2 regions of the Anaerostipes sp. Marseille-Q3525 genome follow, and region 1 is predicted to be linked to the other one. Evidence: predicted binding sites of a transcription regulator. Region 1 holds the regulator's gene; the other holds the start of a gene.
What was found. Region 1 encodes HrcA, which represses chaperone genes, less so after heat shock. Its sites were predicted from a motif close to TGTTAGCACTCNNNNNNNNNGAGTGCTAACA; they were not measured.
Positions count from the first base shown of each region.

Region 1 (5,275 bases):
TGTACTTTACTCTGTACGGCTGGGATACGTGTAGAACCACCAACTAATAATACTTTGCTTAATTCAGAAGCTGTCATTCCAGCATCATTTAATGCAGAATTTACAGGTCCTGCTGTTCTTTCTACTAAATGAGCTGTTAATTCATCGAATTTTGCTCTTGTAAGATTCATATCAAAATGTTTTGGTCCTTCAGCTGTTGCTGTGATGAATGGCAGGTTGATATTTGTTGTTGTTGCAGAAGATAATTCTTTCTTAGCTTTCTCTGCTGCTTCTTTTAATCTTTGCATTGCCATCTTATCTGTTGATAAGTCAACACCTTCCTGTTTCTTGAATTCATCTAACATATACTGTGTGATAACATTATCAAAGTCATCTCCACCTAATTTGTTATCTCCAGCTGTTGATAATACTTCGATGACACCATCACCGATCTCGATGATAGATACATCAAATGTACCACCACCTAAGTCGTATACCATGATTTTCTGTTCTTCTTCGTTATCAAGTCCATAAGACAATGCTGCTGCTGTTGGTTCGTTGATGATACGTTTTACTTCAAGTCCTGCGATCTTACCAGCATCTTTTGTTGCCTGACGCTGAGCATCGTTGAAATAAGCTGGAACAGTGATAACTGCTTCTGTTACTTTCTCTCCTAAGTAGTTTTCAGCATCTGATTTTAATTTCTGTAAGATCATTGCTGAAATTTCCTGTGGAGAATATGCTTTATCATCGATCTGAACTTTGTAATCTGTTCCCATATGACGTTTGATAGAAGCGATTGTTTTTTCGGCATTTGTAACTGCCTGACGTTTTGCAGGTTCACCGATCACACGTTCTCCTGTTTTTGTAAATGCTACTACAGATGGTGTTGTTCTCATACCTTCTGCATTTGTAATAACGGTTGGTTTTCCACCTTCCATAACTGCTACACAACTGTTTGTTGTTCCTAAGTCAATACCAATAATTTTACCCATGATCTATGTCCTCCTAAGATTTCTTCTTATTTCTATATATAATATAAATATTAGTTAGCTACTTTTACCATACTGTGGCGTAATACATTTTCTTTGTACATGTAACCTTTCTGTAATTCTTCTGCAACAATGTTCTCACCGAGATCATCATCTTCGACATGCATCACTGCATTGTGAAGATTTGCATCAAATTCTTTTCCTTGTGCATCCATTGGTGTTACTCCCAGATCCTCCATCACAGCTGTAAACTGTTTGTAGATCTGTTCGATTCCTTTAACGAATGCGGAATCTTTCTCATCTTCAGATACGGCTTCTAAGCCTCTCTCGAAGTTATCAATGACTGGCAGAAGTTTTTCTAAAACTCCCATCGCTCCCATATCATAACGCTGTGTGGCTTCTTTCGCTGTACGCTTTCTTGCGTTCTCAAATTCTGCCATCAGTCTCTGGTATTTGTCTTTCCAGTCTGCTACGGACGCTTCTAATTCTGCGATCTTGTCATCAGCGGTTGCTTCCTTTGTTTCTTTGGAAGTTTCCTCCTTTGTCTCTGTATCTTTTATATCTTCAGCAGTCTCTTCTGCATTCTTTACTTCTTCGTTGATGTTTTCGTTTTTCTTACTCATCACATCACTTCCTTTCTTAAGATTTGTCTTTAAAAATATCATCTAATTCCTCAGTGAGGTTCTTTAAAGTCTTAACGACTTTTTTGTAATCCATTCTCTTTGGTCCGATGATACCAACAGTACCTGTACCACCTTCTGCAAGTTCATAGGTTGCAGTTACGATACTGCAATCCTTCATATTCTTAACTGGAGATTCTTCTCCAATATAAACCTGAATTCCTGTGTGATTATCGGAATCTGATTCCAGTGTTGAATCAACCAACTGTGTCAAGGCTTTCTTCTCTACTAACGTATCAAGAAGCTCTGTTGCTGTATCCGGATTTCCAAGTTCCGGATATTTTAAGATATTGGTTGCTCCTCCTGTGTAGATTTCCATATGATCTGCATCATGGATCGCTTTGGCGATCTCTTCAAGAATCCGTTCTAACACATCCTGTCTAATTCCTGCCTGATCTCTCATCGTCTGAATCAGTGCGAGATTGATATCTTGTAAGGATAGTCCTTGTAAAAATGTATTAAGTAACACATTCAACTTCAGAACATCTTCATTAGAAAGCGGTTCTTCGACTTGGACCATCTTGTTCTTTACGATATTGCCTTGTGTGACGATTACTGCAAGCAGATGTTCATGGTCTACCTGAGACAGCTGTACAAACTTTAATGTCACATTCTGATAATGTGGAGAAGAAACCATCGTTGCATAATTCGTGCTACTTGCTAATACATTGGCAACCTGCTTTAATAAGACTTCCATCTTATCAACTCTCTGAATCAATGCCTGTTTCTCTTCGTGCTCATTGTCACGCTCACTCATCAGCTGGTCTACATAAAAACGATATCCTGCATCGGAAGGAATTCTTCCTGCGGATGTGTGAGGCTGTAAGATAAATCCCATATCTTCCAGATCTGCCATCTCATTACGAATCGTCGCAGAGCTTAGATTTAAATCCGGATGTTTTGCAATGGTTCTTGATCCTACCGGCTCACCGGTTTCAAGGTAATTGGCGATAATCGCTTTCAATATTAACTTCTTACGATCATTTAACTCCATATCTTCGCCTCCTGTTATTAGCACTCATTTATGTCGAGTGCTAACATCTATATTTAAAGTAGCACTTTCGCATTTTAATGTCAACCTTTTCTTTTACTTTTTTTGAAAATTTGTTCAATTTTTTTCTTCTTTGAATAGAATGTACAAAAGGAGGTACTTTTCATGCATAAAAATATGAACTTTAATATAGAACAAACACGGCTTAATAATACTTACCAAAGATTAAATTCTAACCATGATTTTCACAGATATTTAAATAATCAGAAAGATCAAACTCCTACTTACTGGTCCTTTTTAAAATTAAGAATTGGATTTTCTATTTTATTCTTATTTTTTATCGTTGCTTGTTCAAAATCACTGCATACCAAAGAAACCAAACAAATACAATCTGTTTTTTCTCAGATAAATGAAGTTGATCCTTATACCTCTTATATTTTAGAAAAATTGGATTTACATATACCCTGATATTCTTTAATTATAAAAGAAAACCCGAAACATCTGATCCTTAATCTATGTTCCGGGTTTTTGTATGATTTTATCTCTTTTTTCTTATTAATATATCTATCTTGGTACAATCTCTACCGTAATACCATTTTGCTCCAACACTTCTTTTGCTTCTGATGGAATCTGGTCATCGGTAAATACCATATCAATATCCTTAAATCTTGACTGCATGACAACTCCATGTTCTGAAAACTTACTAGAATCTGTCAGAATAATCGAATTCCTTGCAGAGCCCATCATACTCTTGGCAGCTTCTACTCTTAACATATCCCCACTAGTAAATCCTATTCCAGGAATATATCCATCTGTTCCCATAAACAGTTTATCTACATAAAAAGCTTCTGCACAGGTTTTTACTAATGGTCCAACCATAACTTCTGCTTCTTTCTGGTATTCTCCTCCAAGAACAATAACCTTTGTAACTCCACCCTCAGATTCTCTGATAAATCGTGCGATGTATGATGAATTTGTGATCACCGTAATATCTTTTTTCGTTTCAGAAAGTTGTTTTACAAGCAGTGCACAGCTTGAACCTGATTCTACCATGATCGTTTCTCCATCTGATACGATCTCGCTTGCTTTGGCTGCGATCCGCTGCTTTGTTTCATAACAAAAAGCCATACGATTACTAATATCTGACATATTCTTCATTGTTGCATAACCATGTTCTCTTGTTAAAAAATTAAGCTCTTCCAATGCATCTAAATCTTTTCGAATCGTTACCTGAGATACTTCAAGCATCTTTGATAATGTTGCAACTTCTACTTTCTTTTTTTGATTTACAATTTCAAGAATTTTCGTCTGTCTATCTGTCATAAAACTTTTTCCTTTCTTGCCCTATATATTAGGAAAGAGCCGTCTTGCGGCTCTTTCCTAATCAGTATATCATAAAATCTTCTTTATTTATATTATAGGTCGCAGATTCCTTTTCCTTCTCCATAAACTGCGTACCAGTCATTGTTGAAGTCTGTAACTGCTTTGTCAATATTAGGATTTGCAAATACCTGTTTTAATACTGCATATGGTGCTGTGATTGCTTCTGCTCCATAGTTAAATGCATTCTTCACTTGTTCAACGCCTTTGAATGATGCTGCTACGATCTTGCAGTCATATCCATCATCTTCAATGCGGTCCTGCAGGTTGCTGATCAATTCCATAGGATCTGCTCCAAGATTTCCGATACGATTTACATATGGTGCAATATAATCAGCTCCTGCTGCTAAGGCAAAGTATGCCTGCATCAGATCATAAACTGCTGTTGCTGTTACATTAACTCTTTCTGATTTTAAGATCTTGATTGCTTTTAATCCTTCATATGAAACAGGAACTTTGATATATACCTGATCATCGATCTCTTCTAAGATTCTATGAGCTTCCTTAACGATCGTCTCAGCATCTAATGAAATAACCTGTACATGAAGGCTTCTTTCTTTTCCAATGATCTCACGAACTTTTCTCATATGTCCAAAGAAATCTTCTGGTGATGTCTTTTTAACGATTGATGGATTGCTTGTTACTCCAGCAATTGGCATATGGTCTACACCATCTTTGATTTCTTCAAGATTCACTGTATCTAAAATAAATTCCATGATAAAAACTCCTCCTAAGTCTTATTATATATTTCGTTTTTTGATACTTCTATCTTACCATATTTTTCGAATATGTCAATATTTATTTTCATTTATTCATTATATTCCTTTCATTTGTAAGCATTATATTTACAGTTCGCAACTTCTATGCTAGAATATATCATAGAAAATGAAAGGAGAAATTTAATTATCATGCAAACAAATGGTATTGTTTTTAATATACAAAAATTCAGCATTCACGATGGTCCAGGAATCCGTACAACTGTTTTCCTGAAAGGCTGTCCACTGCGTTGTAAATGGTGTGCAAATCCAGAATCACAGTTAAGTCAAGTTCAGATTTTATATGACAGAGAAAAATGTGCTCATTGTGGTACTTGCACTCATGTCTGTCCAAATCATGCAATTTCTATGGGAGATGACGGCTATGTAAACGTTGACCCATCAAAATGCATTGGATGCCTTCAATGTGTAAAAAACTGTCCTGCAAAGGCCTTAAGTTATGAAGGAGAAACAAAAGATGTAGAGGAAGTTATCAAA
Region 1 covers NZ_JAGTTT010000015.1:31,753-37,027, forward strand. The annotation lists gene dnaK (molecular chaperone DnaK) at 1-974, opposite strand, end outside; gene grpE (nucleotide exchange factor GrpE) at 1,025-1,636, opposite strand; gene hrcA (heat-inducible transcriptional repressor HrcA) at 1,611-2,645, opposite strand; gene KE503_RS08520 (hypothetical protein) at 2,808-3,110, shown strand; gene KE503_RS08525 (DeoR/GlpR family DNA-binding transcription regulator) at 3,207-3,965, opposite strand; gene KE503_RS08530 (fructose-6-phosphate aldolase) at 4,058-4,738, opposite strand; gene KE503_RS08535 (glycyl-radical enzyme activating protein) at 4,931-5,275, shown strand, end outside.

Region 2 (5,275 bases), on a different contig from region 1:
CTCTTTAAATCTTTGACCGGATGATTTCCTCCACGATGTCCCCAACGCATTTTTTCTGTGTCAGCACCTGTTGCAAGTGCCATTAACTGATGTCCTAAACAAATTGCAAAAATTGGTACTTCACTGTCATATAACTTCTTGATCTCTTTGATGATCTCTACACATTCTTTTGGATCTCCAGGTCCGTTTGATAACATAATTCCATCTGGATCATCTCCTAAGATTTCTTCCGCTGTTGTATCTGCAGGATAAACTGTAACGTCACATCCACGTTTTTGTAAAGAACGGATAATATTATTTTTTGTTCCAAGATCTAATAATGCAACTTTAAATCCATCTCCAGGAAAATGTTCTTTTTCTGTTCTTGAAACAGTTTTTACTGCATTTGTCACTCTGTATTCTTTTAATTTTGGAAGAATTTCATCTAAATTAAAATTAGGATTTGTAGTGATCATTCCACCCATGCATCCGTGCTCTCTTAAGATCTTTGTGATTGCTCTTGTGTCAACACCACAAACACCTGGGATATCATGTTCTTTTAGATAATCTTCTAAGTCTTCTTCTCTTCGGAAGTTACTTGAAGTTCTTGAGATTTCTCTTACGATAAAGGCTGAATGCCAAGGTTTTTCAGATTCGATGTCCTCTAGACATACTCCATAGTTTCCAATCAGTGGATAAGTCATTACGACTCCCTGTCCCTGATAGGAAGGGTCTGTTAATACTTCTAAATAACCTGTCATGGAAGTATTAAATACGACTTCACAGATCACTTCTTTTTGGGCTCCAAAACTTTTCCCCTCAAATACGTGTCCGTCTTCCAATATCAAAAATGCGTTCATGTAATTTTTCCTCCTAAAAAGTCTCATTCATAGGGTATATAGTAGAAAAGACTAACTTTCTACCTATAGAATAAGGGTTTGCTCATAACCCTTATTGTTTGTATAAAAAAAAGAAATATCCTAAAATAAAAATTACGAAGCTAAGTATTGGAAATTCAGCCATTTTGTCCTTCCAATACCTGGGTCATTTTTTATTTCAGAAATATTTCTCTACAAATTGTAAAAATTTTATCATAAATTTTTTGTCGTTGCAAGTACTTTTTTGTATTTTTCTACATTTTTTCTATGTTTTTTTGTTTGTTCATCCGTTCTTCACTTTCTCGTTTCGAGAAAATGCAACCGCAGAAATTCTGGCGATACAGATTATATTCTTTGGATAACTGAATAGATCTCTGGTAGCCACCTTTCTTTTTAAAATCTGATGGCAGAAATTCTACGCCCAAAAGTTCTCCTGCTTTCTGTCCTAATTCATTCAGCCATGATGCGTTTTTTAATGGGCTGATCGTAAGTGTTGTTGTGAAATAATCGTATCCACCTTCTTTGGCAAGTTTCGCTGCCTGATCTAGTCTTAGTTTGTAGCAGCGATAACATCTCTTGCCACCTTCTGGTTCCTGTTCGTAGCCCTTTGCCATATCAAAAAACGTCTGTGGATCATATCCTGCATCAATTACTTTAATTGGAAGATTCATTTCATTGACCAGACGCTGCTGCTCATGAACTCTTTTTTCGTATTCTTCCTTGGAATCGATGTTTGGGTTGTAGTAGTCGATGGTGATGTCGAAATACTGAGAGAGGTATTCCAGAACGTAGCTGCTACATGGAGCACAACAACTATGCAGTAGCAATGTTGGTTTCGTTTCTCCTAAATTTTCGATTACTTTATCTAATTGCTTTTGGTAATTTATTTTGTTCATTAATTATCTCTTTCTGGTCTTATTTTTCTCTTTTAAGTGGTACCGCAAGAAGTCTGTCTACTTCTTGTTCCTGCAGCATACCATAAGACTCAAATCCATTCTCCTGTTCTATATTTGACATAAAATAAACTTCGTCTTTCTGAAAAGACTCCATCCATACAGATATAACATCGATTGGAACTGCCTGTAAATTATCGATCTGTGGCACAACTCCATCACTGGCATATTCATAAGTATTTTGTAGTGTTTTTCCATTCTCCATCTTCAAATAAATAACTGCATACATAGACATGAAAAAAGAACATGATCACATCACTCAATATAAATACCATAAAATTGCTGATACGCACCATATAATATCCAAGACTTCCTACACATCCACGAAATATATACGCAAGTGCATCATTAAAAAGAAGGATTGCCGTAAAGAACTGCATCAACTGCAGCCATTTCCTTTCCGTAAAACTTTTACTTTCTTTAATTAAACATACTATACCACACTTTTTTTTAAAAAACCATAAATCATTTACTTCGGATCAAATAATACATCACACATCCCGTCATGCATGAAATTGCTTCAGAAACTAATAATGAAAATATCACTCCATTTAACTGGAACAACTGATTTCCAATAACAATTGCTGGAATTAAAACAAGGCCTGCAAGAACATAGTCTCCATATTTCATTGCATAATAATTAAACATAAGACTCGAAATGATCAACAAACCATCAAGAATCATTGGAATTGCCATATGCCATATTGCTTTTGAAACAGGTGCTTCCAAAAGCCAGTAATTTTCGTTTTTTGAATTCATTTCTTTCTTCTCCTTTTTCTAAAAAAAGAAGTCCTATGGAGCTGTCCCTGAAAGATCTTCTAGAGCTGTTCCTCTGAAATCATGAGAAAAATGTTCAAATCCACTTCTCCTGATAAATGGCATTCCACCAAATCCATATTCCTCTACCACTTTCTCAAATTGTTCTCGTCCCATATGTAACTGAATTCTTTCCATCCACTCATATGCTTCCTGATCTAATGGGTTTCCAACCATTTCTTCCAGCGAGGAAAGAATTCAATCAATGTAGGAAGAAAATTGCTCTAATTCTTCATTGGTCAGACAATCAAAGATTTCTTTATATCAATCTCTGGCTGAATCTTAAGTAATGCAAGAACTCTTCCCTGTCCTTCATTTCTATTTTCATAAATATTGTGTTCCTTACAATTCATCATCTGATAACGCCTTAAAAGCCATTGAAGAGTCATTAGCTTTTTGTAAATATCTTTATACATCTCATCCATTTGTTTTTCCTTCTTTATTTTATACAGATACTTGTATATTTATATATTACTGGTACCTGTTATATGTGTCAGGCATTTTTTACAGGTAGCTGTAGAATTAACAAGTATATGTATTATTAGCACTCTTTTTTATTGAGTGCTAATTTTTACTTGACTTTTATCAACTTTGGTTCTACAATAACATTTATAAAAGTTCTATTTGACATAGAACACTTAAAATAAGACTAAAATATTTTTAAATAAAGGAGTGTAACATTATGGCAGAAAAAAAAGGAACTCTTTCCATTAACAGCGATAATATTTTTCCAATTATTAAGAAATGGCTTTATTCCGATCACGATATTTTCTTCCGTGAATTAATCTCTAACGGATGCGATGCCATCACAAAATTAAAGAAATTAGACATGATGGGAGAATACAATTTCCCAGAAGGACATAAAAATAAAGTTGACGTTATCATTGATCCTGAGAAGAAAACTTTAAAATTCATCGATACTGGTCTTGGTATGACAGCGGACGAAGTTGAGAAATACATCACGCAGATCGCATTTTCTGGAGCGACTCAGTTCTTAGAGCAGTACAAAGATAAAACAGAAGGTGACCAGATCATCGGACATTTCGGTCTTGGTTTCTATTCTGCATTTATGGTAGCTGATGAAGTTACGATTGATACTCTTTCTTATAAAGAAGGAGCTGAACCTGTTCACTGGACTTGTGATGGTGGTACAGAGTATACAATGACAACTGGTACAAAAGAGACTGTTGGTACGGAGATCACTTTATTCTTAAATGAAGAAAGTACAGAATTCACAAATGAATACCGTGCAAGAGAGATCATCGAGAAATACTGCTCTTTCATGCCAACTGAAATCTTCTTATCTGTAGAAGGTGCTGAACAGGAATTTGAAACAATCCCAGAAGATCAGATAAAAGATGATGATGTTGTTGTAGAACATATTCATGAAGATGCAAAAACAGAAGAAAAAGAAAACGAAGATGGTACAAAAGAAACAGTTGAAGTATCTCCAGCAAAAGATCTTGTAAAGATCAACAAACGTCCTCTTTCTTTAAGTGATACACATCCACTTTGGAATAAACGTCCAAATGAATGTACAGACGAAGAATACAAAGAATTCTACCACAAAGTCTTCCATGACTTTAAAGAGCCATTATTCTGGATTCATCTGAACATGGATTACCCATTTAACTTAAAAGGTATCCTTTACTTCCCACAGATCAATACAGAGTATGATTCCATCGAAGGTACGATCAAGTTATATAACAATCAGGTATTTATCGCGGATAATATCAAAGAAGTCATTCCTGAATTCTTAATGTTATTAAAAGGTGTGATCGATTGTCCTGACCTTCCACTGAACGTATCAAGAAGTGCTCTTCAGAACGATGGATTCGTGAAGAAAATTTCTGATTACATCACAAAGAAAGTTGCTGATAAGTTAACTGGTATGTGCAAGACAGACCGTGAATCTTATGAAAAATACTGGGATGATATCAGTCCATTTATCAAATTTGGATTCATCCGTGACCAGAAATTTGCAGATAAGATCAAAGATTACATCTTATTTAAGAATATGGAACATAAATATGTAACATTAAGCGACCTTGTTCCAGCTCCTGCAAACGATGATGATGTGACAACTTTATACTATATCACAGATGAAGTTCAGCAAAGCCAGTATATCAATATGTTCAAAGAACAGGATATGGATGCTGTCATTTTAAATCATAACATTGATTCTGCATTTATCACACAGATCGAACAGCAGAATCAGCATATCAAATTTAAACGTATCGATGCGGATGTCGAAGATGCCCTTAAAGAAGATGTAGATGAAAAAGAATTAGATGAAATCAAGACTTCTTTAACTGACCTGTTTAGAAAGACTTTAAACAAAGAAAATCTTGAAGTTCACGTTGAAAAATTAAAAGATGCAAAGATTTCTTCTATCATCACTTTATCTGAAGAAAGCAGACGTATGCAGGATATGATGAAGATGTATGCAATGCCTGGTATGGACCCTAATATGTTTGGTGCTCCTGCACAGGTTCTGACTCTAAATGCAAATAATACACTTGTGAAATATCTGTTTGAGCATGGAGATGCCCAAAATGCAAAGATTATTTGCGAACAGCTGTATGATCTTGCCATGTTAAGTCATACAACATTAGCTCCTGAAGAAATGACGAAATTTGTTCAGAGAAG
Region 2 covers NZ_JAGTTT010000003.1:161,264-166,538, forward strand. The annotation lists gene KE503_RS02985 (carbamoyl phosphate synthase small subunit) at 1-839, opposite strand, end outside; gene KE503_RS02990 (epoxyqueuosine reductase QueH) at 1,112-1,753, opposite strand; gene KE503_RS02995 (hypothetical protein) at 1,773-2,021, opposite strand; gene KE503_RS03000 (hypothetical protein) at 1,981-2,193, opposite strand; gene KE503_RS03005 (hypothetical protein) at 2,276-2,569, opposite strand; gene KE503_RS03010 (hypothetical protein) at 2,603-2,803, opposite strand; gene KE503_RS03015 (hypothetical protein) at 2,866-3,051, opposite strand; gene htpG (molecular chaperone HtpG) at 3,309-5,275, shown strand, end outside.
Region 2: htpG (molecular chaperone HtpG) is a predicted target of HrcA. The motif match lies at 3,166-3,196, and genes of this name have one in related genera.